2 regions of the Mangrovibacillus cuniculi genome follow, and region 2 is predicted to be linked to the other one. Evidence: a T-box and tRNA genes for the amino acid it is inferred to sense, from the RefSeq annotation. Region 2 holds a T-box; the other holds one or more tRNA genes.
What was found. A T-box is a leader RNA that pairs with one kind of tRNA and senses whether it is charged. The one in region 2 lies ahead of tyrS (tyrosine--tRNA ligase), so its partner is inferred to be a tRNA-Tyr.
Positions count from the first base shown of each region.

Region 1: it has a tRNA-Tyr gene. The T-box ahead of tyrS (tyrosine--tRNA ligase) is inferred to sense a tRNA for this amino acid. The anticodon was not compared.

Region 1 covers NZ_CP049742.1:2,864,940-2,881,284, forward strand. Annotated here, with positions in the region: gene G8O30_RS14535 (energy-coupling factor ABC transporter ATP-binding protein) at 1-830, shown strand, start outside; gene G8O30_RS14540 (energy-coupling factor transporter transmembrane component T family protein) at 827-1,630, shown strand; gene truA (tRNA pseudouridine(38-40) synthase TruA) at 1,627-2,367, shown strand; gene rplM (50S ribosomal protein L13) at 2,548-2,985, shown strand; gene rpsI (30S ribosomal protein S9) at 3,005-3,397, shown strand; gene G8O30_RS14560 (DUF2521 family protein) at 3,749-4,195, shown strand; gene cwlD (N-acetylmuramoyl-L-alanine amidase CwlD) at 4,258-4,974, shown strand; gene G8O30_RS14570 (Mrp/NBP35 family ATP-binding protein) at 5,077-6,129, shown strand; gene gerD (spore germination lipoprotein GerD) at 6,248-6,925, opposite strand; gene G8O30_RS14580 (KinB-signaling pathway activation protein) at 7,070-7,711, shown strand; gene pdaB (polysaccharide deacetylase family sporulation protein PdaB) at 7,843-8,592, opposite strand; gene G8O30_RS14590 (hypothetical protein) at 8,732-8,968, shown strand; rRNA gene G8O30_RS14595 (16S ribosomal RNA) at 9,234-10,784, shown strand; rRNA gene G8O30_RS14600 (23S ribosomal RNA) at 10,991-13,922, shown strand; rRNA gene rrf (5S ribosomal RNA) at 14,073-14,189, shown strand; tRNA gene G8O30_RS14610 (tRNA-Asn) at 14,199-14,273, shown strand; tRNA gene G8O30_RS14615 (tRNA-Thr) at 14,276-14,348, shown strand; tRNA gene G8O30_RS14620 (tRNA-Glu) at 14,368-14,442, shown strand; tRNA gene G8O30_RS14625 (tRNA-Val) at 14,463-14,538, shown strand; tRNA gene G8O30_RS14630 (tRNA-Thr) at 14,547-14,622, shown strand; tRNA gene G8O30_RS14635 (tRNA-Tyr) at 14,630-14,714, shown strand; tRNA gene G8O30_RS14640 (tRNA-Gln) at 14,814-14,888, shown strand; tRNA gene G8O30_RS14645 (tRNA-Lys) at 14,895-14,967, shown strand; gene rocF (arginase) at 15,692-16,345, shown strand, end outside.
Region 2 covers NZ_CP049742.1:1,906,648-1,922,992, forward strand. Annotated here, with positions in the region: gene hisJ (histidinol-phosphatase HisJ) at 1-565, shown strand, start outside; gene refZ (forespore capture DNA-binding protein RefZ) at 548-1,174, opposite strand; gene G8O30_RS09815 (GAF domain-containing protein) at 1,373-1,852, shown strand; gene G8O30_RS09820 (sensor domain-containing diguanylate cyclase) at 1,917-3,734, opposite strand; gene G8O30_RS09825 (hypothetical protein) at 3,867-4,415, opposite strand; gene rpsD (30S ribosomal protein S4) at 4,661-5,263, shown strand; gene G8O30_RS09835 (alpha/beta hydrolase) at 5,591-6,322, shown strand; gene G8O30_RS09840 (hypothetical protein) at 6,469-6,708, opposite strand; gene tyrS (tyrosine--tRNA ligase) at 6,821-8,080, opposite strand; T-box leader at 8,432-8,639, opposite strand; gene G8O30_RS09850 (transglycosylase domain-containing protein) at 8,733-11,648, shown strand; gene acsA (acetate--CoA ligase) at 11,693-13,411, opposite strand; gene G8O30_RS09860 (GNAT family N-acetyltransferase) at 13,660-14,292, shown strand; gene G8O30_RS09865 (acetoin utilization protein AcuC) at 14,306-15,469, shown strand; gene motS (flagellar motor protein MotS) at 15,524-16,267, opposite strand; gene motP (flagellar motor protein MotP) at 16,257-16,345, opposite strand, start outside.

The DNA.
Region 1 (16,345 bases), 960 kb from region 2:
AAAAAGGTTCTCCTTTCGAACGAAGAGCTCTGCACAATGTGTCTGTATCGGTTCCTAAAGGGAGTTATGCTGCCATTATAGGACATACCGGTTCTGGTAAGTCTACTTTGTTACAGCACTTAAACGGCCTTTTAATTCCATCTAGTGGTACTGTCTCTATAGGAGATACAACTATTAATCCTAAGACAAAAGAAAAGCATTTGAAACCGATTCGCCAACAAGTGGGGATTGTCTTTCAGTTTCCTGAGTATCAACTGTTTGAAGAAACGGTAGAAAAAGATATATGTTTTGGTCCTATTAACTTTGGATTGTCTGAAGAAGAAGCAAAGAAAAGAGCGGATTATTGGCTAAATAGAGTAGGCTTAGGGCAAGAAATAGCACAGAAGTCTCCTTTTGAGCTATCAGGAGGGCAAATGAGACGAGTTGCGATCGCTGGAGTGTTAGCCATGAACCCAGACGTTCTCGTTCTAGATGAGCCCATTGCTGGCTTAGATCCAAGAGGTAGACAAGAAATCATGGATCTATTTGAGGATATTCGAAATGAGCATGGTATTACAATTATTTTGGTAACTCATAGTATGGAGGATGCTGCTGAATATGCAGAGAATTTAGTTTTACTTAATAAAGGTGAAGTAGTGATGCAAGGGACTCCGAGAGAAGTATTCTCCCAAGCTGAGCAACTAGCCCCTATTGGTCTTAGTATCCCAGAAGTGGTAAGATTCCAAAAAGCGTGGGAGCAAAAAAGTGGGCTGTCTTTAAATAAGACGTGTTTAACTATCAAAGAATTGGTGGATGCTGTAACTAGTCAAAAAAGAGGTGAAGTACTATGAATAAAATGATCTTTGGAAGATATATTCCAACAGATTCATGGGTACATAGAGCAGATCCTCGGATGAAGCTGCTATTCGTATTCTTGTTCCTTTTTGTTGTTTTTTTAGCTAATAGTGTAACAACGTATGCAATATTATTGCTATTTACGCTATTTTTAATTAAAGAAACTAAATTCCCACTTTTATATGTGTTGCAAGGGTTAAAGCCACTCTATTTCATCATTATTTTTACTTTCTTGCTTCATATCTTCTTTACAAAAGAAGGACCTATATTAATAGATTTAAACTGGATTGCGATTCATACAGAGGCTTTAAGGCAAGGTATTTTTATCTCTATTCGCTTTTTATTACTCATTCTGGTTACGTCCTTATTAACGTTAACCACTGCACCTATTACAATTACCGATGGGCTAGAGTACTTACTCCACCCGTTAAAAAAGATACGCTTCCCAGTACATGAGGTGGCCTTAATGATGTCCATATCGTTACGTTTTATTCCTACGTTAATGGATGAAACAGAAAAAATTATTAAGGCACAGAAAGCAAGAGGTAGTGACTTCACCACTGGTACCCTTATTCAAAGAGTAAAAGCTCTAATCCCTTTATTAATTCCCTTATTCGTATCCGCATTTAAACGTGCAGAAGATTTAGCAACAGCAATGGAAGCAAGAGGATATAGAGGTGGAGAAGGACGTACTAAATATCGAGCCCTAACGTGGAGTAAGGTCGATACATTATCCATTTTAGCGCTGGGTGTACTAGCTATCTTGTTAGTTGGTGTAAGGAGTGTAGGATTGTGAGGCGCGTGAGATGCATTGTTCAATACGATGGAACGAACTTTGCTGGATATCAAGTACAGCCAGGTAAGCGTACTGTTCAACGTGAAATAGAACAAGCTTTAACAATGATTCATAAAGGGCAGGAGATCCGTATTGCTGCTTCTGGGAGAACAGATGCGGGAGTGCATGCCTTCGGACAAGTATTTCATTTTGATACGCCTTTATCTATTCCAGCTGAGAAATGGCCCATTGTAATTCAAACAAAGTTACCTAGTGATATCGTCATCACTAAGGCAGATTATGTACAAGAAGATTTTCACTCGCGCTTTTCGGTAAAGAGAAAAACATATTGCTATAAAATCTATACTGGTAATCATAAAACGCCATTTAAAAGAAATTACGCTTATTTCGAGCAGTACGATTTAGATATAAATAAAATGAAAAAAGCGGCTTCAAAATTTTTGGGTGTTCATGACTTTACTGCCTTTTGTTCTGCGAAGACAGAAATAGAGGATAAGGTGAGAGAGATCTACTCCATCTCTGTCGAGGAGCAGGAAGGTGACATATCTATTCAAATAACAGGAAATGGTTTTTTATACAATATGGTAAGAATTATGGTAGGAACATTATTAGAAATTGGTAGAGGTACACGACCAGTAACTAGTGTAGAAACCGCGCTACAATCACGTTTTCGCCAAGATGCTGGTAAAACTGCTCCTCCCCATGGGTTGTATTTATGGTCGGTTGATTATGAATAAAATAAAAAAAATAAGTAAGTCAACTCAACCAGGTGTACAATAGCTATTGACTTTTTTTCTAGATAATTATATCATGTCATATGGTATGTATTTAACCCCACGATGAGCCCCGGAAACTCTTTCGTGTTGAACAGATAAATACAAATGATTAAACTTATTTACTTTTAGGAGGTAAACGCAATGCGTACAACGTACATGGCGAAAGCTAATGAAATCGAGCGTAAATGGTACGTAGTTGATGCAGAAGGTAAAACGCTTGGTCGTCTTTCTTCAGAAGTTGCATCAATCTTACGTGGTAAACATAAACCAACTTTCACACCGAATGTTGACACTGGTGACTTCGTTATCATCATCAACGCTGAGAAAATCGAATTAACTGGTAAAAAATTAACAGACAAAATCTACTACCGTCATTCTCAATTCCCAGGTGGATTAAAGTCTCGTACAGCATTAGAAATGCGTACAAACTACTCAGAAAAAATGCTTGAACTAGCAATCAAAGGAATGCTTCCAAAAGGTTCTCTAGGTCGCCAAATGTTCAAAAAATTATTCGTATACGCTGGTGCAGAACATAATCACCAAGCACAAAAACCAGAAGCTTACGAGCTTCGCGGTTAATTAAGAGGAGGGCATAAAGATGGCACAAGTTCAATATATCGGAACAGGTCGTCGTAAAAGCTCTGTTGCACGTGTGCGCCTAGTTCCAGGTGAAGGCCGCATCACAATCAACGGACGCGACGTTGAAAACTACATTCCATTCGCAGCATTACGCGAAGTAATCAAACAACCATTAAACGTAACAGAAACTCTTGGCGCTTACGACGTACACGTAAACGTAAACGGTGGAGGTTACACTGGTCAAGCAGGAGCTATCCGTCACGGTATCGCTCGTGCATTACTACAAGTTGATCCTGAGTATCGTCCAGGCCTAAAACGTGCTGGTTTACTAACTCGTGACCCACGTATGAAAGAGCGTAAGAAATACGGTCTTAAAGGCGCTCGTCGTGCACCTCAGTTCTCAAAACGTTAATCTATATTATCGTTATGCAAAAAACCCGCCATTTATGGTGGGTTTTTTTGGTATGTGAAGAAATCCAAGACTAATGTCGGGTAAAGCGACCAACTTATCGGAGAAGCGACCGAAAAGAAGAGAAAGCGACCAACTTATCGTAGAAGCGACCGAAAAGAAGAGAAAGCGACCAACTTATCGTAGAAGCGACCGAAGTGGAGGGAAAAGCGACCAACTTTATGAAGAAGCGACCGAAATAAAGGGAAAAGCGACCAACTCTAAAAACTTCCACATACACCAAACAAAGTCCCATTTATTGTATGACAAGGTTTACCCTAACTTGCCCACACTAAGGGTAAGGAGGGAGCAACATTGACAGTCATTACATCCTTTACTGCTAAAAGAAGAGAGAAGCAATGGAAATGGGAAAGAACAATTCTTAAGGAAATAACATTAAATCATATACATGAAAGTGTAATGAATCACTTTGGCTCAGTGAAAGTTATGGGAGGTAAGCCTCTCCAAGAGAGTGTTGTGGAAGGTTGTTACGATGTAGCGATTGAAGCTTACCTGCTTGGGGCACAATTTAGTCACCTTTTACACAAAGGGGAAAGACAGGATGCGATAGAGAAAAAAAGCATTTCTACACGCAAGCATATTACAGATACACTTTATAACTTCTGGTTGTACTGGGCGAAAATAGGGGATCATGGGGGAATGGATGAATCGATTTACTTTGTATGTGAACCCTTTGTTGACCACTGGTATAAAGAGGGTGTTGATAAAGGTACTAGACGCTTAAAACTTCGATTACGATAAAATCTTACTTCTAAAACCTGTCCTAACTCCATATAGTTTATGGAGAAAAAGGAGGGACAGGCATGATAGGATTTAATCGAAAATGGGTCCTGCTCATTATCGGAGTGGGCGTCATTTTTTTTATTTTGCAATTTCAGTTTGATAAAAATAACACGTTTAATGGCCTACAATTACCTCTGTCTGGGAAAATTATTTATTTAGATCCAGGTCACGGTGGGGTAGATGGTGGTGCAGGTAAAGTGGGTGCTTTAGAGAAGGATATTGCTTTAGAGGTTAGCCTTAAGCTAAGAGATTACCTTCAGGAGCAAGGTGCATTAGTTATATTAACAAGAGAACATGATACTGACCTTGCTGATGTAGATACAAAAGGATACTCGAGAAGAAAAGTAGAAGACTTAAAAGAGCGTGTAAAACGCATAAATGAATCGGAAGCGGATATGTTTTTAAGTATCCATTTAAATTCTATACCTTCTGCTAAATGGTCCGGAGCTCAAGCTTTCTTTTCTCCGCATATGAAGGAAAGTGAGGCAGTATCAAAAGCCATTCAGTATCATTTAAAAGGCCAACTAGAAAATACAACTAGAGACGCAAAAGCAGTTAGTAACATATTTATTTTAAAGAACACGACAAAACCGGGTGCCTTGATTGAAATTGGTTTCTTATCCAACCCTGCAGAGAGAGAGCTTTTGGTGCAAGATAAATACCAGGATAGAATTGCTGCAACTATCTATGCAGGAGTGATGGAGTACTATCAACCTAACTCAGCATCTTTAAAGTAAAGAATAGCCCCTTTTTGTATTATAAAGCCAGAATAGTCGGATTCTTTTCTTGCATGTGCTATAATGGAAATGAAAACGAATACAAACAAGGGGCGGGTACATATGATTACGGAACAAATTATTCGTGAAAAAGTCGGAGCATTAGAAGATCCGTTCTTACATAAACCATTAAGTGAAACAAACGGCATAGAGTCCGTAAGTATTAAAGAAGAGAAGAACCATGTTAGTGTAAAAGTGAGGATAGCCAAAACGGGCACTCCTGAACAAATGGCTCTTCAGCAAAAAGTGGTTCAAGTGGTCAAAGATGCAGGTGCTAATACAGTAGGCATTAGATTTGAGGATCTTTCTCCAGAGGAATTAGAATCGTTCCGTTTACAAGGAGGCCAAACTGGTGCAGGGCTATTATCTCCTTTAAGTAAAACGACGTTTGTGGCAATAGCAAGTGGTAAGGGTGGCGTAGGTAAATCTACCGTTTCTGTAAACCTTGCTGTTGCTCTTGCTAGAGAAGGTAAAAAAGTGGGGCTAGTGGATGCTGACATATATGGGTTTAGTGTACCTGATATGATGGGGATTACAAAACGTCCAGTCGTACGTGGTGACCGCATTATTCCTGTGGAAAGACAAGGGGTAAAAGTGATCTCCATGGGCTTCTTCGTAGAGGATAACGCGCCGGTTATTTGGAGAGGACCAATGTTAGGAAAGATGTTGAATCAGTTTTTTGAAGAAGTAGAGTGGGGAGAATTAGACTACTTACTACTTGACCTACCACCAGGGACAGGAGACGTTGCACTTGATTTGCATTCTATGCTTCCTGCTAGTAAAGAAATAATTGTTACTACTCCTCATCCAACTGCGGCGTTTGTAGCTGCAAGAGCTGGTGCAATGGCTCTACAAACAGATCATGAAATTATTGGTGTTGTAGAAAACATGGCTTATTATGAAAGTAAGAAGACAGGGGAAAAAGAATTTGTCTTTGGTCAAGGTGGGGGTCCTAAATTAGCTGATGAACTTCAAACAGAGCTTTTAGGTCAAATTCCATTGGGACAACCTGACTGGAACGAAGAAGATTTTGCACCTTCTGTATATGGACAAGATCATCCTACAGGAAAAATTTATACGGAAATTGCTAAAAAAGTAATTAACCATACCAACTAAAAAAACCTCCCCTCTATAAGTAGAGAGGGGGTTTTTCTTCGTGTTTCAAATGTAACGTTAAATAGCATGCCATGGTTATAAATTATCTAAATAACTTAATTAGAAGTAGATATTAGGGTTATCCCCCGCCACTGCCTCCACCTTCTTCAGAAGAACCACCCTCTTGTCCAGCTCCTTTTTCTTCACTACCACCTTCTTCAGAAGAACCACCACCACCACTGCCACCACCAGACTCACCGCTTTTAGCCATTTCTTCCGCTGCTTTTAACACAATTTCTTGCATACGGACTTGTGTAGTAGGTAGGTTAAGTGTTTCTGTCACAACTGTTTGAAGATGTTCACGGTATTCTTTGCTTTTTAAAGCATCCATGATAGTTTTTTCAAATTCTGGATCTTTCATTACGTTAATCATCAGTTCCATGTATTCTGGATCTTTCAATAGGTCTTTTAACAGTTGTTCATTTTCTTTTTTCATGCTTTTAGACATAGTCTCAGCAAACTTTGGATCTTCGAATCGCTTTTGCCAAAACTCCGTACCCTTTTCAGAGGTAAGAGTAGTCTCTATGGTACTCTGTACAATTGCTTGATCCATAATAAGTTGTTGTTTCATTTTTTCTTCCGTTAAAATTTCTTCAATTGCTTTTTTTCCATCATCGGTCTTTAATATATCAACAATCATCTTCTTCGTTTGTTCATAATCCATTTGCCCACTATTTTCTTCTCCTCCACCCGAACATGCAGCTAACCAAGTAGAAAAGATACCAATTACCATGATAAAGTAAAAATTTTTCTTCACCTTATGTCCCTTCTCTCTACATAAAGAATGTAGTACTATCATTCGACAAAGAAGAAAAATTATTCGGAAGCGGAGGAAAGAGCCCAAATTTTCTATAGGTATGGTAAAATAAATGTAGAAATTTACAACACGGGGGATACGATTGTGACGAGTAGATATTGGGTTCGTTTGTTTGTAACCACTCTTTTTTTGGGAGGGCTTACATCTGGAGTGCTTGGTTTTATATTCAGATGGGACGAGTTTTCTACACACTTTGTTAATGTAGAAATTTCGGAAATTATAACGGCATTTTTATGGCTTGTTGGTGTAGGGTTTATCTTTAGTGTGATTAGCCAAATGGGTTTCTTCTCATATTTAACTATACACCGCTTTGGTTTAGGGATATTTAAAGGGCCGTCTTTATGGAACGGTGTTCAGTGGGTTATCATCGGGGTCGCTCTATTCGACTTAGTATATCTTAGGTACAATGCTTTTGCAGACGAAGGCGAAGGTCTAAGTTCTTATGTAACTTTTGCAGCAATTTTTGCGGTGATTTGTGTAATGATTGCTCTAGTTAAAAGACAACAAGCAAGACATACGTTTACCTCAGCATTCTTCTTTATGGTGGTAGCTACATTAGTAGAAGCTTTGCCAGCATTTCGAAGTAATGAAATGAGCTATGTTTACTTAATGGTATCTACACTGATTATTTGCAACGGATATCAGTTACTAAGATTGCCACATTATATTGAACTGTCTAAGAAAGCTACTAAAGAACGCTTAGATAGGAAAGCTGCACAAGCATAAAAGACTGTCGCAATTGCGACAGTCTTTTTTATGTTACGTTAACTACTCTTTACCAATCTTGTGATATTGCTTGCATTCTAAAGAGTGCTTCAGAAATTATTGGAGATCCTGGTGTAGTTTGATTTTCAATCTTAAGGTACTAATTTTGTTTTGATGTTTCCGTTAGAAAGAAGTGTACTTACTGTAACAAACTCACCCTTGTTTTTTAATTTGTTCAAGATTTCAGGGAGTGCCTTGGAAGTTTGTTTGGCAGCATCCGATGCGTGTAACAAAACAATGTCTCCTTTTTTTGTTTTAGAAGCGTTCTCAACAATTTTATCTACTCCTGGGTTTTTCCAGTCATCTGTTGTAATACTCCAATGTATTAAGCTAAATCCTAACTTATCGCTAATAGAAATAACTTTTTCATTGAAATGACCAGTAGGTGTTCTAAGTAGTTTTACATCTTTTACGTTTAATTTCGTGAAAACTTCTTGTGATTTTAAAATATCACGTTTAATCTTATCGTCTGGTAAATCAGTGTAATCAACGTAAGCATATCCAAGAGATCCGATTTCAAACCCACTTTTCTTGATGAGTTCCACTGTATCAGGATGTCTTTCCGCCCAAGAACCTGATAAAAAGAAAGTGGCCTGTTTAACGTTTTCGGAAACTAATTGCTCAATTATTGGTACGGCTTGCTTGTCACCCCATCCAATATTAAATGTGAGTGCAATACCATCTTTACCAGAATAAACAGCTCTGGTTCCATTATCCGTTTTAAATACAGTAGTAGTAGAAACGGTTTGTGTATACACAAATAGTGCAGTAAAGAAAGCAACGAGGACTACTAGCAGTCCTCTTTTCATTTTGGAACCATTAATTACGAAGAAAGAATTCATGAAAACCAACCCCTTAAACAGTCTTTGTAGTACATATATGTGGACAAACACTCTAAATATGCTAATTATTAATTTTTCGTGATTAAAAGTAATCAATTGGAAAATACTATATGTATTACAACTAAGGGGTGCGTGTGCAATGTTGGGTTTGTTAGTCAATAATAGAGAAGTTGAGGAAATTCAGTATCTGTTAAAAAGAGAGATGGATGAAATTTTATTTGATTTAAAAGATACTCGTATTGATCATATTGTAAAGAGAGCAATGGAAGAAAGGTATACAATTCTATTTGCTTTATTTAGACGTGTAGCAACTCATAAAGAGTGTATGCAATACATCCTACCAACTAAAAAGCAAAAGCAGAAAAAAGAAAGTTAATTTTTTATTAAAATAATGTTGACGTTAAAATCCTATCGTGATATATTATTATTCGTCGCTGATGAGCACTTACGAGTTGCTTGAAAGCGAAAAAATAATTTAAAATACTTGTTGACTTTAAGTGAGACATCGAGTATATTAAGAAAGTCGCTGAAAACGAGCGGCAAACATTGAACTTTGAAAACTAAACAAACCAAGTGCCAACGTTTAATTCAGTTGTTTCTATGAAACAACAAAACAAGTTTTTTATGAGCTAATCAAACATCTATTGGAGAGTTTGATCCTGGCTCAGGACGAACGCTGGCGGCGTGCCTAATACATGCAAGTCGAGCGGACTTGTGGGAGCTTGCTCCCGCAAGTTAGCGGCGGACGGGTGAGTAACACGTGGGTAACCTGCCTGTAAGATTGGGATAACTCCGGGAAACCGGGGCTAATACCGAATAACATCATTTGTCGCATGACAGATGATTCAAAGGTGGCTTCGGCTATCACTTACAGATGGACCCGCGGCGCATTAGCTAGTTGGTGAGGTAACGGCTCACCAAGGCGACGATGCGTAGCCGACCTGAGAGGGTGATCGGCCACACTGGGACTGAGACACGGCCCAGACTCCTACGGGAGGCAGCAGTAGGGAATCTTCCGCAATGGACGAAAGTCTGACGGAGCAACGCCGCGTGAGTGAAGAAGGTTTTCGGATCGTAAAACTCTGTTGTTAGGGAAGAACAAGTACCGTTCGAATAGGGCGGTACCTTGACGGTACCTAACCAGAAAGCCACGGCTAACTACGTGCCAGCAGCCGCGGTAATACGTAGGTGGCAAGCGTTGTCCGGAATTATTGGGCGTAAAGCGCGCGCAGGTGGTTTCTTAAGTCTGATGTGAAAGCCCACGGCTCAACCGTGGAGGGTCATTGGAAACTGGGAAACTTGAGTGCAGAAGAGGAAAGTGGAATTCCACGTGTAGCGGTGAAATGCGTAGAGATGTGGAGGAACACCAGTGGCGAAGGCGACTTTCTGGTCTGTAACTGACACTGAGGCGCGAAAGCGTGGGGAGCAAACAGGATTAGATACCCTGGTAGTCCACGCCGTAAACGATGAGTGCTAAGTGTTGGAGGGTTTCCGCCCTTCAGTGCTGCAGCTAACGCATTAAGCACTCCGCCTGGGGAGTACGGTCGCAAGACTGAAACTCAAAGGAATTGACGGGGGCCCGCACAAGCGGTGGAGCATGTGGTTTAATTCGAAGCAACGCGAAGAACCTTACCAGCTCTTGACATCCTCTGACAACCCTAGAGATAGGGCGTTCCCCTTCAGGGGACAGAGTGACAGGTGGTGCATGGTTGTCGTCAGCTCGTGTCGTGAGATGTTGGGTTAAGTCCCGCAACGAGCGCAACCCTTGATCTTAGTTGCCATCATTCAGTTGGGCACTCTAAGGTGACTGCCGGTGACAAACCGGAGGAAGGTGGGGATGACGTCAAATCATCATGCCCCTTATGAGCTGGGCTACACACGTGCTACAATGGACGGTACAAAGGGCTGCAAGACCGCGAGGTTAAGCCAATCCCATAAAACCGTTCTCAGTTCGGATTGTAGGCTGCAACTCGCCTACATGAAGCTGGAATCGCTAGTAATCGCGGATCAGCATGCCGCGGTGAATACGTTCCCGGGCCTTGTACACACCGCCCGTCACACCACGAGAGTTTGTAACACCCGAAGTCGGTGGGGTAACCTTTTGGAGCCAGCCGCCTAAGGTGGGACAGATGATTGGGGTGAAGTCGTAACAAGGTAGCCGTATCGGAAGGTGCGGCTGGATCACCTCCTTTCTAAGGATATATTACGGAACAGTACTTCTTCGGAAGTACTGACGTTCGGCACATACATTGGTTTGTTTAGTTTTGATGGTTCAATCCATCAAAACTTTTGTTCTTTGAAAACTAAATACTGTAAGACACCAAAGCAATTAAAACCGAGAATCGCCATCTTAAGATTTCTTTCCATTATGGTAAGAAAAAAATATAGCATTATTAACGGTTAAGTTAATAAGGGCGCACGGTGGATGCCTTGGCACTAGGAGCCGATGAAGGACGTCACTAACAACGATATGCTTCGGGGAGCTGTAAGTAAGCTTCGATCCGGAGATTTCCGAATGGGGAAACCCACTGTTCGTAATGGAACAGTATCCTTCTCTGAATACATAGGAGTTGGAAGGCAGACCCGGGGAACTGAAACATCTAAGTACCCGGAGGAAGAGAAAGCAAACGCGATTCCCTTAGTAGCGGCGAGCGAAACGGGAACAGCCCAAACCAAGAGGCTTGCCTCTTGGGGTTGTAGGACACTCTATACGGAGTTACAAAAGAACGAGGTAGATGAAGCGACCTGGAAAGGTCCGCAAGAGAAGGTAAAAGCCCTGTAGTCGAAATCTTGTTCTCTCCTGAGTGGATCCTGAGTACGGCGGAACACGTGAAATTCCGTCGGAATCCGGGAGGACCATCTCCCAAGGCTAAATACTCCCTAGTGACCGATAGTGAACCAGTACCGTGAGGGAAAGGTGAAAAGCACCCCGGAAGGGGAGTGAAATAGATCCTGAAACCGTGTGCCTACAAGTAGTTAGAGCCCGTTAATGGGTGATAGCGTGCCTTTTGTAGAATGAACCGGCGAGTTACGATTTCATGCAAGGTTAAGTTTTAGAAGACGGAGCCGCAGCGAAAGCGAGTCTGAATAGGGCGAATGAGTATGAGGTCGTAGACCCGAAACCAGGTGATCTACCCATGTCCAGGGTGAAGTTCAGGTAACACTGAATGGAGGCCCGAACCCACGCACGTTGAAAAGTGCGGGGATGAGGTGTGGGTAGCGGAGAAATTCCAATCGAACTTGGAGATAGCTGGTTCTCTCCGAAATAGCTTTAGGGCTAGCCTCACGTTGTAAGAGTCTTGGAGGTAGAGCACTGTTTGGACTAGGGGCCCCCATCGGGTTACCGAATTCAGACAAACTCCGAATGCCAATGACTTATCCGTGGGAGTCAGACTGCGAGTGATAAGATCCGTAGTCGAAAGGGAAACAGCCCAGACCACCAGCTAAGGTCCCAAAGTATACGTTAAGTGGAAAAGGATGTGGAGTTGCTTAGACAACCAGGATGTTGGCTTAGAAGCAGCCACCATTTAAAGAGTGCGTAATAGCTCACTGGTCGAGTGACTCTGCGCCGAAAATGTACCGGGGCTAAACGTATCACCGAAGCTGTGGATTCACACCGTTGGTGTGAGTGGTAGGAGAGCGTTCTAAGTGCGTCGAAGCTAGACCGGGAGGACTGGTGGAGCGCTTAGAAGTGAGAATGCCGGTATGAGTAGCGAAAGAAGGGTGAGAATCCCTTCCACCGAATGCCTAAGGTTTCCTGAGGAAGGCTCGTCCGCTCAGGGTTAGTCGGGACCTAAGCCGAGGCCGAATGGCGTAGGCGATGGACAACAGGTTGATATTCCTGTACCACCTCTCTTCCGTTTGAGCAATGGGGGGACGCAGGAGGATAGGGTATGCGCACTGCTGGATATGTGCGCTCAAGCAGTAAGACTGGTAACGAGGCAAATCCCGTTACCGTAAGGTCAAGCTGTGATGACGAGGGAATTATAGTACCGAAGTACCTGATTTCACACTGCCAAGAAAAGCCTCTAGCGAGGAAGAAGGTGCCCGTACCGCAAACCGACACAGGTAGGCGAGGAGAGAATCCTAAGGTGTGCGAGAGAACTCTCGTTAAGGAACTCGGCAAAATGACCCCGTAACTTCGGGAGAAGGGGTGCTCTGATAGGGTGAAAGCCCGAGAGAGCCGCAGTGAATAGGCCCAGGCGACTGTTTAGCAAAAACACAGGTCTCTGCGAAGCCGCAAGGCGAAGTATAGGGGCTGACGCCTGCCCGGTGCTGGAAGGTTAAGGAGAGGGGTTAGCTCACGCGAAGCTCTGAACCGAAGCCCCAGTAAACGGCGGCCGTAACTATAACGGTCCTAAGGTAGCGAAATTCCTTGTCGGGTAAGTTCCGACCCGCACGAAAGGCGTAACGATCTGGGCACTGTCTCAACGAGAGACTCGGTGAAATTATAGTACCTGTGAAGATGCAGGTTACCCGCGACAGGACGGAAAGACCCCGTGGAGCTTTACTGCAACCTGATATTGAATTTTGGTACAGCTTGTACAGGATAGGTAGGAGCCTTGGAAGCCGGAGCGGCAGCTTCGGTGGAGGCATTGGTGGGATACTACCCTGGCTGTATTGAACTTCTAACCCGCGCCCCTTATCGGGGTGGGAGACAGTGTCAGGTGGGCAGTTTGACTGGGGCGGTCGCCTCCTAAAAGGTAACGGAGGCGCCCAAAGGTTCCCTCAGAATGGTTGGAAATCATTCGTAGAGTGTAAAGGCACAAGGGAGCTTGACTGCGAGACCTACAAGTCGAGCAGGGACGAAAGTCGGGCTTAGTGATCCGGTGGTTCCGCATGGAAGGGCCATCGCTCAACGGATAAAAGCTACCCCGGGGATAACAGGCTTATCTCCCCCAAGAGTCCACATCGACGGGGAGGTTTGGCACCTCGATGTCGGCTCATCGCATCCTGGGGCTGTAGTCGGTCCCAAGGGTTGGGCTGTTCGCCCATTAAAGCGGTACGCGAGCTGGGTTCAGAACGTCGTGAGACAGTTCGGTCCCTATCCGTCGTGGGCGTAGGAAATTTGAGAGGAGCTGTCCTTAGTACGAGAGGACCGGGATGGACGCACCGCTGGTGTACCAGTTGTCTTGCCAAAGGCATCGCTGGGTAGCTATGTGCGGAAGGGATAAGTGCTGAAAGCATCTAAGCATGAAGCCCCCCTCAAGATGAGATTTCCCATTCGTAAGAAGTAAGATCCCTGAAAGATGATCAGGTAGATAGGTTCGAGGTGGAAGCATGGCGACATGTGGAGCTGACGAATACTAATCGATCGAGGACTTAACCAAGTCAAACTTGGTGATTCTCGGCAATACGCTTTGGTGGCGCGCAGTATTTAGTTTTGAAGGAATAAAGGTGAAAAAAACACTTGATTTTTTCTTCAAATATAGTAAAATAAATTTTGTCTTAAGAGACAAAAGAGATTTGAAGCAATAATGTCTGGTGGCGATAGCGAGAAGGTCACACCCGTTCCCATCCCGAACACGGCAGTTAAGCTTCTCAGCGCCAATGGTAGTTGGGGGATCTCCCCCTGTGAGAGTAGGACGTCGCCAGGCTTATATGATTCCGCAGTAGCTCAGTGGTAGAGCTATCGGCTGTTAACCGATCGGTCGCAGGTTCGAGTCCTGCCTGCGGAGCCATTGCTTCCATAGCTCAGCAGGTAGAGCACTTCCATGGTAAGGAAGAGGTCACCGGTTCGAGCCCGGTTGGAAGCTTATTTAATTTCACTTTACTGGCCCGTTGGTCAAGCGGTTAAGACACCGCCCTTTCACGGCGGTAACACGGGTTCGAATCCCGTACGGGTCACCATTTATACATATTAAAAATATGGAGGATTAGCTCAGCTGGGAGAGCACCTGCCTTACAAGCAGGGGGTCGGCGGTTCGATCCCGTCATCCTCCACCATATATTTTGCCGGTGTAGCTCAGTTGGTAGAGCAACTGACTTGTAATCAGTAGGTCGTGGGTTCGACTCCTATCGCCGGCACCATCCAAGTGGAGGGGTAGCGAAGTGGCTAAACGCGGCGGACTGTAAATCCGCTCCCTCAGGGTTCGGCGGTTCGAATCCGTCCCCCTCCACCACTTATTTACCTTTAATAGAGGTTTTTTTATTACTATTAATTCAGTAATTGGTTATGCATAGTATACTTTACTCTGGTTAAACTATTACTATCACATTATTGGGCTATAGCCAAGCGGTAAGGCAACGGACTTTGACTCCGTCATGCGTTGGTTCGAATCCAGCTAGCCCAGCCAATTTTAGAGCCATTAGCTCAGTTGGTAGAGCATCTGACTTTTAATCAGAGGGTCGAAGGTTCGAGTCCTTCATGGCTCATCACATAAAACTAGTCTACTTTTGTAGGCTAGTTTTTTTGTTACGTGATCAATAACAACTCATCGTTAGTCACGTGATGTGGTTGACTCTTAGATGAGTCTCCTTTATTTAATTAAAAATGATACTTTGTACAAAAGAGATACGTAATGGGATCTTAAATAGGTTTTCTTTTATGAAGATTACAGGTATGTGAGTTGAAAGGTGTTGTTCTATACTCATCTGGTGCGAGGAAATCCGCCGTGAGAAGAGAATAGGAGCGCTCTATACTCATCTGGCGCGAGGAAATCCGCCGTGAGAAGAGAATAGGAGCGCTCTATACTCATCTGGCTCGAGGAAATCCGCCGTGAGAAGAGAATAGAAGCTATCTATGCCCATCTGGCGCGAGAAAACCCTTAGCAAGAAAAGAATATGGCCCCTACAAGCACTCATGCACCAAGATAACAATGAGAGAAAGCATAAGAACATTTCACACTTCCCCTCAGTAATAAGTTTATGGACATAAAGAAATTTATTTTTAAAAGTGGCGCTAGAAGCAGACCCTACATATACCGAATGGACAAATTGGAGAATTGTCTCTCTATACTTCACCATACAAGCTAAGATTGATATAAAACGACTAAATATAAAATTATATATTCTGAATAGTTATGCAAAATTTTGTTGAGTTGAGTCATGTTCCTATTTACTCTTACAATAGAAGAAAGATAAAAAGGGGGAAACATTCATGAAATCAATCTCTTTAATAGGTGTACCAATGGATTTAGGTCAAATGAGACGTGGAGTAGACATGGGGCCTAGTGCTATCAGATATGCAGGTGTAGTAGAACGTTTAGAAAACATCGGTCATACAGTAAGAGATCGAGGGGATGTTTTAATTGAAGCAGCTGAAAGAGTGCAAGACCCTTCTACTAATTTGAGAAATTTGAAAGCGGTTGCTAAAGGGAATACGGAGCTGGCCATAACGGTTGATAAAGTTATTACTGAAGGGGACTTTCCTTTAGTACTAGGTGGGGACCATAGTATTGCGATGGGCACAATTGCTGGGCTAGCAAGGCATTATAGTAATTTAGGGATTATTTGGTATGATGCACATGGAGATTTAAACACTGGAGAAACCTCTCCATCTGGTAATATACACGGGATGCCACTAGCGGTTAGTTTAGGAATAGGTCACCCGACTTTAACTTCCATACACGGTGATTCTCCAAAAATAAAACCGGAGAATATTGTTATCATTGGAGCAAGATCTCTAGATGAGGGAGAACGAACGTTAATTAAGGAAAAAGGAATTAAGGTATATACCATGCATGAGGTAGACCGTCTTGGAATGACTCAAGTAATGGATGAAACTATCAGTTACTTAAAAGAAAAGAATCTA
Region 2 (16,345 bases):
TTTTGAAGTAGATTATATAGAAGGATTGGAAGAAGAAACCAAGGATTTCTTAAACGAGTATGGCATGCAGATTGATGATTGTATCCTCTCAGTTCATTTTTTAAAGGACAAAAATCAATGGTTTTGTTTAGATTATCATGAAGATACATTTCATGTTATGATTCAATCTTTTGGAAGTGTAGAGAGAATTTACGATACATACTACCAGTCCATCTTAGCTAGTATTCACGCTGACTTAGGTTCATTTAAACCCAAAAGACTCGGACATATCACGCTTGTACACAAATTCCAGGAACTTTTCCCTGTTTCAAAAGAGTATAAGACAAAAGAAAAAGAATGGTGGGGTACCATTCTACAAGAAACACAAAAATATAATTATCAGCTAGACTGTAATGGAGCTGGAATAGTTAAACCATATTGCAAAGAGGTTTATCCTCCTATATCCGTTATTCAACAAGCATTGTCCATGCAAATACCATGTGTATATGGTTCTGACGCACATCATCCAAATGGGCTAGCACAAGGCGTTACAAATGAACTACGTGAATTAATACGCCACTTTTAATCTTTGTTTTGGTGGCAAAACCCAAGTTTTTGTAACCCATTGCATAATTACTTGTGTATGACGATCAACAAAGTATGGTTCGTTAGGGAAGAGTTGCCACACTTCTCTTGCGTATTGTGCTTGTAAAAATGGCATAATTAGCATGGATTTAAATTGTAATAATAAAAACCGATCCGGTATGGCAGGAGTGTCTTGAACAGGAATCTTGTGAAAAAGGGAGATAAAATATTGTCGCTCTTTCATTAAATATGTAGCTGTTAACTCCCTTACTAATTGAGTATCTGTAGCCATTTCACGCAAGACAAATCTAGAAAGAACATGTTCTTTCGCATGAAAAGATAAAATCGCATGAATATATTCATAGATAAATTCACTATCTTCTTTATCGGAATGTTTAAAAACAGTTTCTTCGATAGTTTGAAAGTACTTTTCAAAATACAACAAAAAAATATTCCGTAAAAGTCCGTCTTTATTATTAAAATAATAACTTATTAATGAAACATTCATTTCTGCTTTCGTCGCTATATCTCTGACAGATGTTCCACCATACCCTTTTGCTTGAAACAACTGTATTGCTGAATGAATAATTTGTGCCTTTTTATCTTCCATCGTCGCACCTCCTAATTGGAAGCTAAATAGTTCCCAATTTCCTTCATTTCATGTATAGTTGCAAAAAGAGCAATTACGTATTTACTACCTTCTTACTTTGACTCTTTTATTCCTGCTATAATCTTTCGACAGAAATAGCATTGTAAGATGATTCACACGAGAAGAAGAACGTATTTTGTCAATTGGAGGATGATTAGTATGTTCCATGTCGAAAATTATTCTGGTTCACGTGAAGCTAGATATGCAACTGTTATTAAACAGTTAGAAGCACTTTTAGAAGGCGAACCAAATCAAATTGCAAACTTATCCAATGCAGCAGCACTTTTAAATCAATTCTTAGATCGAGTTAACTGGGTAGGCTTCTACTTAATGGACGGAAAAGAATTAGTTTTAGGTCCATTCCAAGGCCTTCCAGCTTGCGTTCGAATTCCTTTAGGGAGAGGCGTCTGCGGAACTGCAGCAGAACAAGGAAAAACGCAGCTAGTAGCTAATGTTCACGAATTCCCTGGACACATTGCTTGTGATGCGGCTTCTTTGTCAGAGATTGTTGTTCCACTTGTAAAAGATGGTGAAGTTATCGGAGTTTTAGATATTGATAGTCCTGAACTTGCTCGTTTTGACGAAGTAGATCGAGTTCAATTAGAAAAGTTCTGTGAAACGTTATTGAGGTTTCTATAACAATGTGGAAAAGAGCTGTGAAAGGTGGTGCCGCCACCTTTCACAGCTCTTCTTATTATCTTGGTTAAAATTCAGTTTGTGATACTACTTGATTTTTTCCATTTTCTTTTGCGAAGTACAAGGCAGTATCTGCTCGATGAAAGACATTTTTCACTTGTTCTTTTGGTTTGTCCCAATAAGCAACCCCACAGGATATAGTAATACTTGGCTGAATTTCTTTTCTTACTCGAGTGGACAGTTCATTTGCTAAAAGGACAGCTTTTTCTAATTTCCAATTTGGTAAGTATATCGCTAACTCTTCTCCACCCCATCGTGCGCCAAACTCTTGTAATCCAAGAATCTTTTGCATAATAGAACCCACCTGTACAATTACTTCATCACCAACTTGATGACCATGTGTATCATTTACTAATTTGAAATCATCGATATCAATTAGAATAAACGACCCACACTCATCTCTTTCAAGGGAAGCACCCATCATTTTGTCCAGATAACTCCTGTTATATAGTTGTGTTAAATAATCTGTGGAGACTAAGCGTTCCAATTCATCTCGCAAGATCGAATTGTGAATAGCTAAAGTTGAGTGATCAATAATGGATTGGAGAAATTTAAACATTTCAAAGGTATAGGCATAGGCTTCTTTGTGAAGTACAATACAAACCCCCATCATCTCTCCCGATTGCATCATTGGCACTGCCATAACAGACTTGTATGGAGCTTCCGTCCAATCCAGTTTTGCTTCAACATCAACCATAAATATACTATCTGGAAATTGTTTCATTTTCTTCATAATGTGCTCTAGATATCTTGAAACATCTTCATTCATAAATGGTTCGCTTCCATCAACATGGAACTCTCCATGATGCAACAATACGAAACCATAAGAGGTAGAATGAAAATGTTTTGTTATCTGTTTTCCTAAAAAGGTAAGCGTGTCCGTAAGTCGCAAACTACGATTTAAGTGATGGGAAGTTTCATTGATAAGTTGTAAATCTGAGATAAGTTTCTTTGATTGTTTATATAACTTAGCATTTTCTAGAGCAGACCCTGCTGTATCAGCAAGTAAACGAATAAATTCTATTTCCGTATCTAAATAAGGAGAATGAAAGGGTGTTTCTACTTGTAATACGCCATATACACCTTGTTTCCCACGTAATGGCGCATAAAATAAAGTGACTTCTCCAGGAATTTTTTCAAAAGTTGATACGCCACCTGTAAATGCTTCCATTACTGCAAGATTAGCTGAATCAAAATCAAAATAGGTAACTGGTAATCCATCTATATTTTCATATTGATTTGTTAGTAGTAATGTATAGTCAAACCGATGGTACACTCTCTTTAATGTATTCATAAGTTCCATTAAAACTAGCTGATCGTCCATTGAAGAATGAAATTTTTCCGTCACCCTATACAACTCTTTATAGCGACGTTCATCTTCTATTCTTTCTTGAATGAAAATAATTCTTTGAAAGAACCTCATAGTCTCTTTACAGAACTCTTGCCAGAACAACTCTGAGTATAAAGTGAAGTCCTTTTTTTCTAAGATTAAAAGTAAGTGGTTGTTATTAATGAAAGGAAAGGAGAACACTACGTTTGAAGAATGTGCTGTGTAACTAAACGTGTAGGAACTATTTTTACACTTGTAAAATTCATTCAACTTTATATCATATGGATAAGATAATGGTCCACTAAAGAAAATGGATCTCAAATCTTCTACACGTTGATCTACAATTTTACCAATACAAAGATGTATTGGTGCATTTAATAATCCTTGCACACCTTCCGACCAAGGTTTTAATAAATAACGAGAAGAACTATGGGATTGTTCGTTTGTTGAAAGTTCATAAAGCATCGCTTTGTATTTTAAGATCACATATTCCATTTAACTTCACTCATTTGAAATCACCTATTGGTTTATTTTTCCTCTTAAAATAGTTCATTTATCCTATTATAGCATATACGATAAAATTTTTGTGGTTGAAATACATACTTTCGGACTATCAGTTGGTTTTTTCTACCTTTCTAATATTATCCAATCTGTTTCTGTAAAAATAAGATAAATTTCATTTCCTTTAATGATATCTAGTACTTTGCTACTTTGGGGTAATTCATAGGATAGATTACTCTCTTTTATATAAAGTTTACGGTTATTTTCTACAGAAAAGGGGATTCTCTTTGTTGCCTTTTTTTTACTATTTGGAGCTTTAACTTTTTTAATACCCTTTTCACTTACTGCGAAATAAGACTCTGAGGTTTTTATAAAAGTTTCTTGGAAATATGCATCAATATAAATCTCTTTTATATCTGACGACTCTTCAATTTGATCAAATAATACCGTTTTGTACTGGTGATTTTTATCTACTTGATAAAGAGAAATATGTGTTATTTCTCCTTTTTTCATGGATTGAACAAAGTAGATGTAGGCACTATTTTCCGCAACCCACTCTTGCTTAGGTATTTCACTCGATGTTAGTTGTTGAAATCGGAAAGCTAAGACCACAATCAGTATAGAAACTCCAATAAAAATAAATCTCCATTGCTTCTCTTTTTTGGTTTCTATCATTCTACTTCTCCTTAATTTTATATCTTTCCTTGACTATAGCATTTATAGATTATATAATGTTCGTTGTGTAAAATAATGCAGCCTAGTATCACGGTTTGATGATTCTATACTGTTCCTCTAAGTGAGGTGTAACCCGTAACCCGCTGCTGCTAGGGCGAAGTTACATGAAAACAGTATACTCATGACGCTGATGATTGCCGGTTTTTATTTTACAACAAAATAAAAACAAAAAGGAGGAGTCTCTCATGGCTCGTTATACAGGTCCAGCTTGGAAACTGTCTCGTCGTCTTGGAATCTCTCTAAGCGGCACAGGTAAAGAATTAGAAAAACGCCCTTACGCACCAGGACAACACGGTCCTAACCAACGTAAGAAAATCTCAGAATATGGTTTACAATTACAAGAGAAGCAAAAGCTTCGTCATATGTATGGTGTAAACGAGCGTCAATTCCGCACGTTATTCGATAAAGCTGGTAAAGCTCAAGGTAAACACGGTGACAACTTCATGTCACTTCTAGAAGCTCGTCTTGATAACGTAGTATACCGTTTAGGTCTTGCTCGTACACGTCGTCAAGCTCGTCAGCTAGTTAACCACGGTCACGTTATGGTTGATGGCAAGCGCGTTGACATTCCTTCTTACAGCCTAAAAGCAGGTCAAACGATTACTCTTCGTGAGAAATCTCGTAACCTTTCTATCGTTAAGGAAGCTATCGAAGTAAACAACTTCGTACCTGACTTCTTAACTTTTGATGCTGATAAATTAGAAGGTTCTTTCACTCGCTTACCAGAGCGTTCTGAGTGTCCTGCTGATATCAACGAAGCTCTTATCGTTGAGTTCTACTCTCGTTAATCTTTCTAGATGGCAGAGTAATGCACCTAAATCCCTTGAAATGTTGTTTCAACAACGTTTCAGGGGATTTTTTTTGCCATTATAATTGGATAATGAATATTCTATACAATAGTAAATCTCTCACCCTTGAAATGTTTTGTATATGTATGGGAAAACTAAAAAAAACAATTATATGGGGTGACATATGAAAAAAGCCAAAAAATTAGTAAAATGGGCTTTTTATAGCCTAGCATCGGTTTGTTATTTAGCTGTTTTATATGGGGTATTACAAGATTTGTTTAAATTAATCACTGGATTCTTTTCATCTTAATGTGATAGAGGTGCTGTATGAAAAAAAGTAGACTGCTATCCCTTTTCATTATTGGAGTTATATTCCTTACTCTTACTAGCTTTTTTATTTGGACGCAGATGACATATAAAGGAACGGAGAATCTATCAGCAATGTTAGAGGAAGTTCCGTTGAAAGAGAACAGTACGTATATTTTTACACCGGAAAAAGAGAGTGATATAGGTATCATTATCTATCCTGGTGCCAAAGTAGAGCCAGAAGCTTATTTTTATTTAGGGCAAGAACTATCTGAAAGTGGTTTTATGGTAGCTATACCTTCCATGCCACTAAACTTGGCGATAACAAATGTAAATAAAGCTAAGGGTATTATTGATAACCATGAAAGCATTGATCAGTGGTTCATTGGCGGACATTCACTTGGTGGTGTGGCAGCTGCAAGCTTTGCTTTTGAACAGCAAGATAATTTGAAAGGATTAATTTTATTGGCTTCCTATCCAAGTGGAAAAAGTGATTTCTCTAATACTAATTTTCCAATATTAAGTATTTATGGAGAACGAGATGGATTAACAACTTACGAAGAAATAGAAAAAAATGCAAGATTGTTATCTAAAAATACAATCATTCATGAAATAAAAGGTGGAAACCATGCACAATTTGGTGTATATGGAGAGCAAAAAGGTGATAATACAGCAGGAATCAGTGTTAAAGAACAGCAAGAGGAAATCGTGTCTACTATTACAAGTTGGATCAATGAAGGATTAGGTAAATAAAGGATTGAGTTACTTTACAAGTATGTGGTTGTGCCTATGAGAGCCATTTCTTTGGATATTTTCCTACGGCTTCGGCTTAAAGCCGTATACCTTCCTTCTCTCTTCCTACGGCTTCGGCTCTAAGCCACAATTTAAGAAGAAATAATTTAGCATCGACGGATAACTATAAAACTTATACTACCCATCATACTAATTAACCCTAAAGTAAACCAACCCAATAACGGGAAAAACTGAAATGCTGTCCATGTTTGATAACTAAACACTATGAGTAAAATAGTCAAAAAGACTATACCATTCCTTACATTTTTCTTAAAAACAGAAGTGAATATAGCAAACAATAAAGCTACTTGAATCAATAAGACTACTGCAAGCAGTGCATAAAACACTTTATCTCTCCTTTCCATAAAATACGCTATTTTATTTACAAGACACATCAAAAAACCATTCTATAAGAAGCGTATCACACTTCTCCGTAGAATGGTTTTTACATTAACTGAATTATGAAAAACGAATCATCGTGTATTTCTTTTTACCACGTCTAATTATAGTGAATTCTCCGCCTAGACGATCTTCATTAGTAAGTGCAGAACCTACGTCCGTCATACGTTCACCATTTACATAAACAGCACCGTTTTGTACATCTTCACGAGCTTGACGTTTAGATGGACTAATTTTTGCAGCAACAAGTAAATCAACTAAACCTGGATTTAATTCCTCACTTACAAACGTAGGAACGTCCTTAAATCCTTGACGAATTTCATCTACAGATAGAGACTTAATGTCACCACTGAAAAGCGCTTCTGAAATGCGAATTGCTTGTGCCAACGCTTCTTCACCGTGAATTAATTTCGTCATTTCTTCCGCTAATGTTTTTTGTGCTTTTCGTAGATGCGCTTCCTCTTCTACACTCTTTTCCAACTCATTAATTTCTTCCATAGAAAGGAATGTGAAGAACTTCAAGTATTTCACCACATCAGCATCCGCAGTGTTAATCCAGAATTGGTAAAACTCGTACGGCGTAGTCTTCTTTGGATCTAACCAAATAGCTCCACTCTCTGTTTTACCGAATTTTGTTCCATCTGCTTTTGTTACTAGTGGTATTGTCATGCCAAATGCTTTTGCGCCTTCTCCTTGTGTTTTACGAATAAGCTCTAAACCAGTAGTAATGTTCCCCCACTGATCACTACCTCCGATTTGAAGACGACAATTATGGTTTTCATAAAGGTGCATAAAGTCCATAGCTTGAAGAATTGTATACGTGAACTCTGTGAAAGAAATTCCCGTCTCTAAACGATTTGCAATTGTATCTTTCGCTAACATGTAGTTCACACCAATGTGCTTCCCAATATCACGTAAGAACGTAACCATATCCGTTGCACCAATCCAATCATAGTTATTCACCATGATTGCACCTGTGTCTCCTTCAAATGTGAAAATTGATTTTAACTGTTCTTGAATGGAAGCTACATTGTGTTTTACATCATCCAACGTTTGGAGTTGTCTTTCTTCCGATTTACCACTTGGATCTCCAATTAATCCTGTAGCTCCTCCAACTAGCACAACCGGACGGTGACCAGCTTGTTGAAAGCGGCGTAACGTTAGGAAAGGTAATAGGTGACCAATGTGCATACTATCTGCTGTTGGATCAATCCCACAATATAGTGAAACACTTTCTTTATTTAGAAGTTCCTGCATTCCTTGTTCATCTGTTTGTTGATAAATAATTCCTCTGTCTTTTAAATCTTGTATTAAATTCATCAAAATGCCTCCTTAAAATTCTATCTGAATGATTTGTTTACTTACTTTTAGAAATGTAATGGTCACGTTTACAGCTAAGTTTGTTTTGAGTTTATTGCTTAGTGTCCTCACATTAAGGATACTCAGTTAAGTACGGGCCACTTCTGCAACTGGCTTTGGTTGGGTTTGGTTGCTTAGTGATCATTACATTAAGGATACTCAGTTAAGGGCAGGCCACTTCTGCAACTGGCTTTGGTTGGGTTTGGTTGCTTAGTGATCATTACATTAAGGATACTCAGTTAAGGGCAGGCCACGTCACGTGGCCAACACTGAGTTGTTACTTCACGTAACAAAAAACGCCCCCACAATAAATGCAGGGACGCTTGAAAGCGCGGTACCACCCAGCTTAAAACTTTAAAAAGTTTTCGCTTTAAACCTGTAACGAAGGTTAAACGTTAGTTCACGTTAGCAAACTAATGCTCCAGGGTGTAATTCAATATAAACGAATGGACGATTCGCAGCTACCATCGTCTTTCTTAACAGGGTCGTTTATATTTACTTAGCCTTTCTACGCTCGATATAAAAGTTACTCAAATTATAGATAGAAGCATAATCTTTGTCAACAGCTGTAGTGAACTATGCTATAATTAATCTGTTCTAAGGAGGATTCGACATGAATAGAGCAAATTTGCATGCTAGTTTACAACGAATATCAACTTGGTTAAAGCAGAAGCGAGTCAGTCAAAAAGCTCGTATTACATACGGTGTTATTGGGAATGTGCTATTACTTTTCTTTGTAATGGCTACATTAGGTGTTGCATTTGTAGGAGCAACCGGTGCCGGATATTTTGCATCATTAGTAAAAGAAGAACCTATTCGTTCCTACGAAAGTATGGAGAGAGATATTTACAACTACGAACAAACTTCTGAATTATACTTCTCAGATAATGTGTACCTAGGAAAAATGAGAACAGACCTAGAACGTGAAGAAGTATCACTTGAGAATATTTCCCCTTATGTAAGAGAAGCATTAATTGCAACAGAAGATGAATATTTCTTTGAGCACGAAGGCGTTGTGCCTAAAGCTATTGCTCGTGCATTAATACAAGAATTCACGAACTCTTCCGTTCAAACAGGTGGTTCTACCTTAACACAACAATTAATCAAAAACCAAATATTAACAAACGAAGTATCCTTTGATCGTAAAGCAAAAGAAATCCTCTTAGCTTTACGTTTAGAAAGATTCTTTGAAAAAGATCAAATATTAGAAGCTTACTTAAATGTCTCCACTTTTGGGCGTAATGCTAATGGTCGTAATATTGCAGGAATTCAAGCCGCTGCCAAAGGAGTTTTTGGAGTCGAAGCAAAAGACTTAACCCTTCCCCAAGCTGCCTATTTAGCCGGATTACCACAAAGTCCATTTGGCTATACACCATTTACGAATAAAGGGGAAGTGAAACAAGACTTAAGTCCTTCTATCGATCGTATGAAAACAGTACTAGAAAGAATGAAAAGAGAAGAGTTTATTACGGAAAAGGAATTTAATGAAGCAATTTCCTACGACATCAAATCTAATTTAGCTAAGCCTATCGCTACTTCTAATGAAAGATATCCTTGGCTTTCAGCTGAAATCGAAGAACGTTCTAAGCACATTCTGAAGTATATTCTTGCAGAACAAAATGGGATAACAAGAGAGCAGTTAGATCAAGATGAAGCTGAGATGGGACGCTATGAGACACTGGCTTCTCGTGCGTTACGACAAAATGGATATCGTATCCATACAACAATCGATAAACAGATTTTCGATAAAATGGAAGAAGCAAAAGATTCTTATCAAGGATATGGACCAACTGTTACTGTCACAAATGAGGACGGTGAAGCGGAGGAACAACCTGTTCAAGTAGGAAGTATTTTAATAGAAAATTCTACTGGTAAGATTTTAAGTTTTACAGGTGGTCGTGACTTTGAAACGAGTCAAATCAACCATGCGACGCAAGCTTATCGTTCGAATGGTTCCACTATGAAACCTTTATTATCCTATGCCGTTTCGTATGAACTAGGAGAAGCTAGTCCAGGAACAGTTTGGGCAGATATACCAGTAACGATACAAATTCCTGGGCAACCACCATATGAACCAGGTAACTACAATAATCGTTTCCATGGATTAGTTTCATCTCGTTTTGCATTAGAAAAATCATATAATATACCTGCGATTCAGCAATATAGAACAGTTATTAATCAATCACCACTTGAATACCTAAAGAAGATGGGGTTCTCAAGAATAGATGATGCAAATGACAGTGGTCCAGCTGTCGCTATTGGTGGCCTAACAAACGGTGTAACGGTTGAACAAAACGTTAATGCCTTCGCAACCTTTGCAAACCAAGGAAAGTTTATCGATGCATATTTAATTGAACGAATTGAAGATACGCAAGGAAATATATTATTTGAACATAAACCAGAACCTGTGGATGTCTTTAGTCCACAAACAGCTTATTTAACATTAGATGTCATGCGAGGCGTTCTTACTAGAGGGACTGCTGGTTCCGTTCCAGGACAACTTGCCTTTTCTTCCGACTGGGCTGGGAAAACTGGTACCTCACAAGAAACAAAAGATGTATGGTTCGTTGGAACAAATCCAAACGTTACTTTCGGAACCTGGTTAGGATATAAAACACCACGGTCACTAGAAGCTAGAGGTGTAGAAAGTGCTTCCAGAAGAAACTTAACAGTATGGAGTAGGCTTATTAATGCAGCGTATGAAGCAAAACCAGAGGTAGTAGATCCTAATGAGCAATTTAAGATGCCAGGGGGAATTGTTCGTCGTTCTTACTGTGCCATCTCTGGTCTGTTACCATCTGAAGCATGTTCGCAAGCTGGTTTAGTAGAAACCGACATTTTTAATGCTAAATTCGCTCCAACGAAGACAGATGACAGTTTAATCAACACAAACTATGTAACGATTGGTGATAAAAAGTATATTGCTTTAGATTCTACACCTGCAGAGTTTGTACAAAAAGGCTTATTGTTAGCCCCTGAGTATGTAGAATCCTTAACAAATGGACAAGAAATAGACTTACAAACATTACTTCCAGATAACCCAAAATGGAATAATATTATACTTGCAGATGATACTATTTCGGATGACGGTTCAGTACCACAGACCGTTAATGCAGTTGTTAGAAACTCCTTATTAGCTTGGACTCCTTCTACTAGTCCTGATGTTGTTGGCTACTATGTCTACCGAGTGGATGGTGGCAAAATAACAAGGGTAGCAGCCGTTAAAGCTGGAGAGGAAAGAAGATTGACCGTATCTAGTGGAACGTATGTGGTTCGAGCGGTAGATGTTGCCGGAAAAGAATCTGCTAATTCAAATCAGTTAACATTTGGTCAATCAAAACCAGCGGATCCACCAGCAACAAGTAAACCACCTAAAGAAAAACCACCAGAGAGCAACCCTCCTGCCGACCCACCAACAGATGGTGGAGGAGATGAAGAAAATCCTGGAGATGGAAATGGGGATGGAAACGGAGAAGAGCCTACTGATCCTACCGATCCAAGTACCCCACCGGAAGATAATCCTGAGTAACGAAAAAAGCTGAAACGACTTAAAATTAGTCGTTTCAGCTTTTTTTAATCTTCCATTGTACTTAAGTCACCTGTTGGCAAATCTAATTCCCAAGCTTTTAATACTCGGCGCATGATTTTGCCACTTCTTGTTTTCGGAAGTTTATCCTTAAATTCAATTTCTCTTGGTGCTGCATGTGCAGCTAAACCTTTTTTCACGAACTGACGAATTTCTTCGCTTAGTTCATCCGTCACTTCATACCCTTCACGTAAAGCAATAAATGCCTTAATGATTTCCCCTCGAACGGGATCTGGTTTCCCAATAACACCTGCCTCTGCAACAGCAGGATGTTCTACCAACTTACTTTCTACTTCGAATGGACCAACGCGTTCTCCAGACGTCATGATGACATCATCAATTCGTCCTTGGAACCAGAAGTACCCTTCTTCATCCATATAAGCGGAATCTCCTGACACATACCAATCACCTGGCATAAAATAAGATTCATACTTTGCTTCGTTATTCCAAATCGTATGCATCATAGATGGCCAACCACGTTTAATAGCTAGATTCCCCATTCTATTTGGTGGAAGTACATTACCTTGATCATCCACAATAGCAGCTTCTACTCCAGGAATAGGTTTTCCCATCGAACCTGGCTTAATTGGCATAGATGGATAGTTACAAATTAATTGACTACCTGTTTCCGTCATCCACCACGTATCATGAATACGCTTATTAAAAACTTTCATTCCCCATCTTACCACTTCAGGGTTTAAAGGTTCTCCAACGCTTAATACATGGCGTAAAGAAGATAAATCATGCTCTTTTACTAAAGCATCCCCCGCTCCCATTAACATACGGAAAGCAGTTGGCGCACTATACCAAACTGTTACCCCAAGTGATGCAATAACTTTATACCAATTTTCTGGTTTAAATCTTCCACCAACAATGACATTTGTTACACCATTTAACCATGGTCCAAAAATACCATAAACTGTTCCTGTTACCCATCCAGGGTCAGCAGTACACCAATAGATATCTTCTTCTTGCAGATCCAATACCCATTTAGCAGTTTGATAATGTTGTACCATTGCTTGGTGAACATGAAGTACACCTTTAGGTTTTCCTGTAGAGCCAGATGTATAATGAAGAAGCAATCCATCTGTCTTCTCCATCCATACTGGTTCAAACGAAGTACTTGCTTCATTCATTCGTTTGTTCAAATCAAGGAACTTCCCCTCTTCCTCGATTCCATCTCCCACTAAGAAGATGTGCTCTAGTGCAGGTAATTGATCATATGGCACTCGTTCCATTAATTCAGGTGTTGTAACTAACACCTTTGCATCGCTATCTTCTAGACGATCTTTTACGGCTCCTTCCATAAAAGCTTCAAAAAGCGGTCCTACAATTGCTCCTGATTTTACTGCTCCTAAAATCGTAAAATATAATTCAGGTGTTCGTGGCATAAATACAAAAACACGATCTCCTTTTTCAACGTTTCCATATTGCGTTAAAACGTTCGCAGCCTTATTAGAGTTCTTCATCATATCAAAGAATGTATAAGACTCTGAACGATTTTCATCTCGGTAATATAGAGCTACTTTATTCTTTCTAAAAGATAATGCATGTCGATCAATCGCTTCATAAGCTGCATTCATTTTCCCCGTCATAGACCATGAAAAAACCGACTCAACATCAGACCACGAGAAGGATTCTCGTGCTTCTTCATAAGATGGTAATTGATAATTACCTGGTACAATTGGTAGCGCTTCCACTTTCATTGACCCTTCCCCCTTATGTAAGATATTTCAACTTAAGTATACATGAATCTACTAGTCAGTTCCAATTAAAGATTAAATTTTCAGAACCATTATATAAATTTACAATAATTACAATACTGCTAGATTAAATAATACGATGTTTAGTGAAAAAATCCTTCTTCATAAGAAATCTTTGTTATAATAAGGTTATATTGTAAACGCTTACCCTTTTCGTTTAACCACATTACATGATGAGGTGATACAGGTTGATGGATCATGTTAAACGTTATAATGTAATCGAATTAAAGTCTTCTTTTGGCACAATTGTCGTGGAAGGTCCAATATCATCAAGAGAAATTGGGCGACTAAACTTTCATGACGGATTAGTTGCATTCCGTCCTGCTTCACAGCAGAAGGAAGCACTCATGGAAATTGCTGATTTACCAGAAGGAAGAATCATTATTGCACGACTGCATGACACCATAATTGGATATGTTACGTACTTATACCCTGATCCATTAGAACGTTGGTCGGAAGGTAAAATGGCGAACTTAATTGAGTTAGGTGCTGTAGAAGTCGCTAGTGCCTATCGTGGTGCTTCAATAGGAAAGCATCTCCTACGTGTTTCCATGATGGATGATGCAATGGAAGATTATATTATTATTACTACAGAGTACTATTGGCATTGGGACTTAAAAGGAACTGGCTTGAATGTATGGGAGTATCGAAAAATCATGGAGAAGATGATGAATGCAGGTGGATTAGAATATATGGCTACCGATGATCCCGAAATTAGTTCTCACCCAGCTAATTGTTTGATGGTTCGCAAGGGAAAGAGAATTGAGCAAGAAGATATGGAAAAATTTGATCGAATACGATTTAAAAATCGATTTATGTATTAAGGGGGGAGAACTAATGGATAAGACTGCTCTTGTATATTCTGAAGATGCTCTAGGCTATCGATTTTCCCCCACTCATCCTTTTAATCAACTTAGATTAAAAGTTACATATGATCTGCTAGAAAAAATGAAAGCTTTTTCACCTGATCAAATTCATTTACCAAGACATGCTACGGAAGAAGAGTTAGAACTTGTACACCATCATTCTTTTATAGAAGCAGTGAAGAAAGCGGGAAAAAATGAGCTATCGCAAGAGAAAGCAGAGTCATTTGGATTAGGTACAGAAGATACACCAATTTTTCCTCACATGCATGAAGCATCTTCTTTACTAGTTGGGGGCACTTTGACAGCAACGGAACTAGTAATGAGTGGAAAAGTGAAGCATGCGTTCCACTTAGGTGGTGGACTGCATCATGGCTTTAAGGGTAGAGCTTCTGGTTTCTGTGTATATAATGATAGTTCTGTGGCCATTCGTTATATTCAGCAGAAGTATCAAGCGAAAGTCTTATATATTGATACAGATGCTCACCACGGGGATGGCGTTCAATTTACTTTTTATGACGACCCTTCTGTTTGCACATTTTCTATTCATGAAACAGGTCGCTATCTGTTTCCTGGTACAGGTAATGTGAATGAATGGGGTGTTGGAAAAGGGTACGGAACTTCTTTTAATATCCCATTAGATGCTTTTACAGAGGATGATTCGTGGCTAGAATGCTTTGAACAGAGTGTGAGAGATGTAGCTGAATTTTTTAAGCCTGACGTTATTCTGACACAAAACGGTGCTGATTCTCACTTTTGGGATCCATTGACTCATTTATGTGCTTCCATGAACATCTATCATCGTATTCCAGCTATAGCGCATGAACTTGCTCACAAATACTGTGATGGAAAATGGATTGCCACTGGTGGAGGCGGATACGATATTTGGCGAGTTGTTCCTAGAGCTTGGGCTTTAATTTGGATGGAGATGAATGCTATATCTCCTGAAGAAAACCCAATTCCAAGTAGTTGGATCGATTCCTGGACTGAGGAAGCAAATGTAAAACTACCGACTTCTTGGTGGGATGATCCCGCTATTATGAAGCCTGTACCCAGGAAGCTAGATATTGAACAAAAGAATCGAGAAATGACCAAAAGAGCATTGCAGCCAATTAAACCTAGATCTGAGGCTAGATAACCTGAAACGCTAAAAGCCATTTATGAAGTAACATCATTTCATAAATGGCTTTATTTATTGCCCTGGTTCCGTTATGCTTTCATAACTTGGATCCGAAATAATTAATTCGACTCGGCGATTCTTTAACCAGTTTTCCTCTGTCGTATTCGGGACAATAGGACGGGTATCACCATATCCTACTGCAATAAATCGTTCAGGCTCCAGACCATGTTGTTCTAGCAAGAAGCGAATTACACTACTCGAACGGGCACTTGATAACTCCCAGTTAGACGGATAACGCGAAGTAGATATTGGTCGATTATCGGTATGACCTTCCACTTTCACCATATTAGGAATAGATGTAAGCAACTCTCCAACCTTATCCATAAAGGCATAAGCTTGTGGCAAAATCGTAGCTTCTCCACTAGCAAACAAGACCTGTTCTTGTAAAACAAGAACTACCCCACGCTCTGTTCTTGTGGCTACAGCAACATCGGACAACTCATTTACCTCTAGATAATTTTGAACTTCTTCCACAAGATTATCTAAGTCATCTTTTCCGTCTTGATTTTGGTCTGTATTGGACTGGATATCCGGCTGGGTAGGAGGATTTTCTGTTTTTATGATAGATGGATAAAATTCTAAGATTTGGCGTTCGCGAAAGGAATCTGCCAATGCCTTAAACTTTACCATATCGATTTGGGACATCGAAAATAACAGGATAAAGAAAACAAGAATTAATGTAACAAGGTCAGAAAAAGTAACCATCCATAAAGGAGCACTCTTTTTATTATCAGGTCTCGGCTTTCTATGCTTCATTCGTCATCGACTCCGAATCCATCGCATCTACTCGCAATCTATCATTCTCTGACAAAAAGGCACTTAATTTTTCTTCCA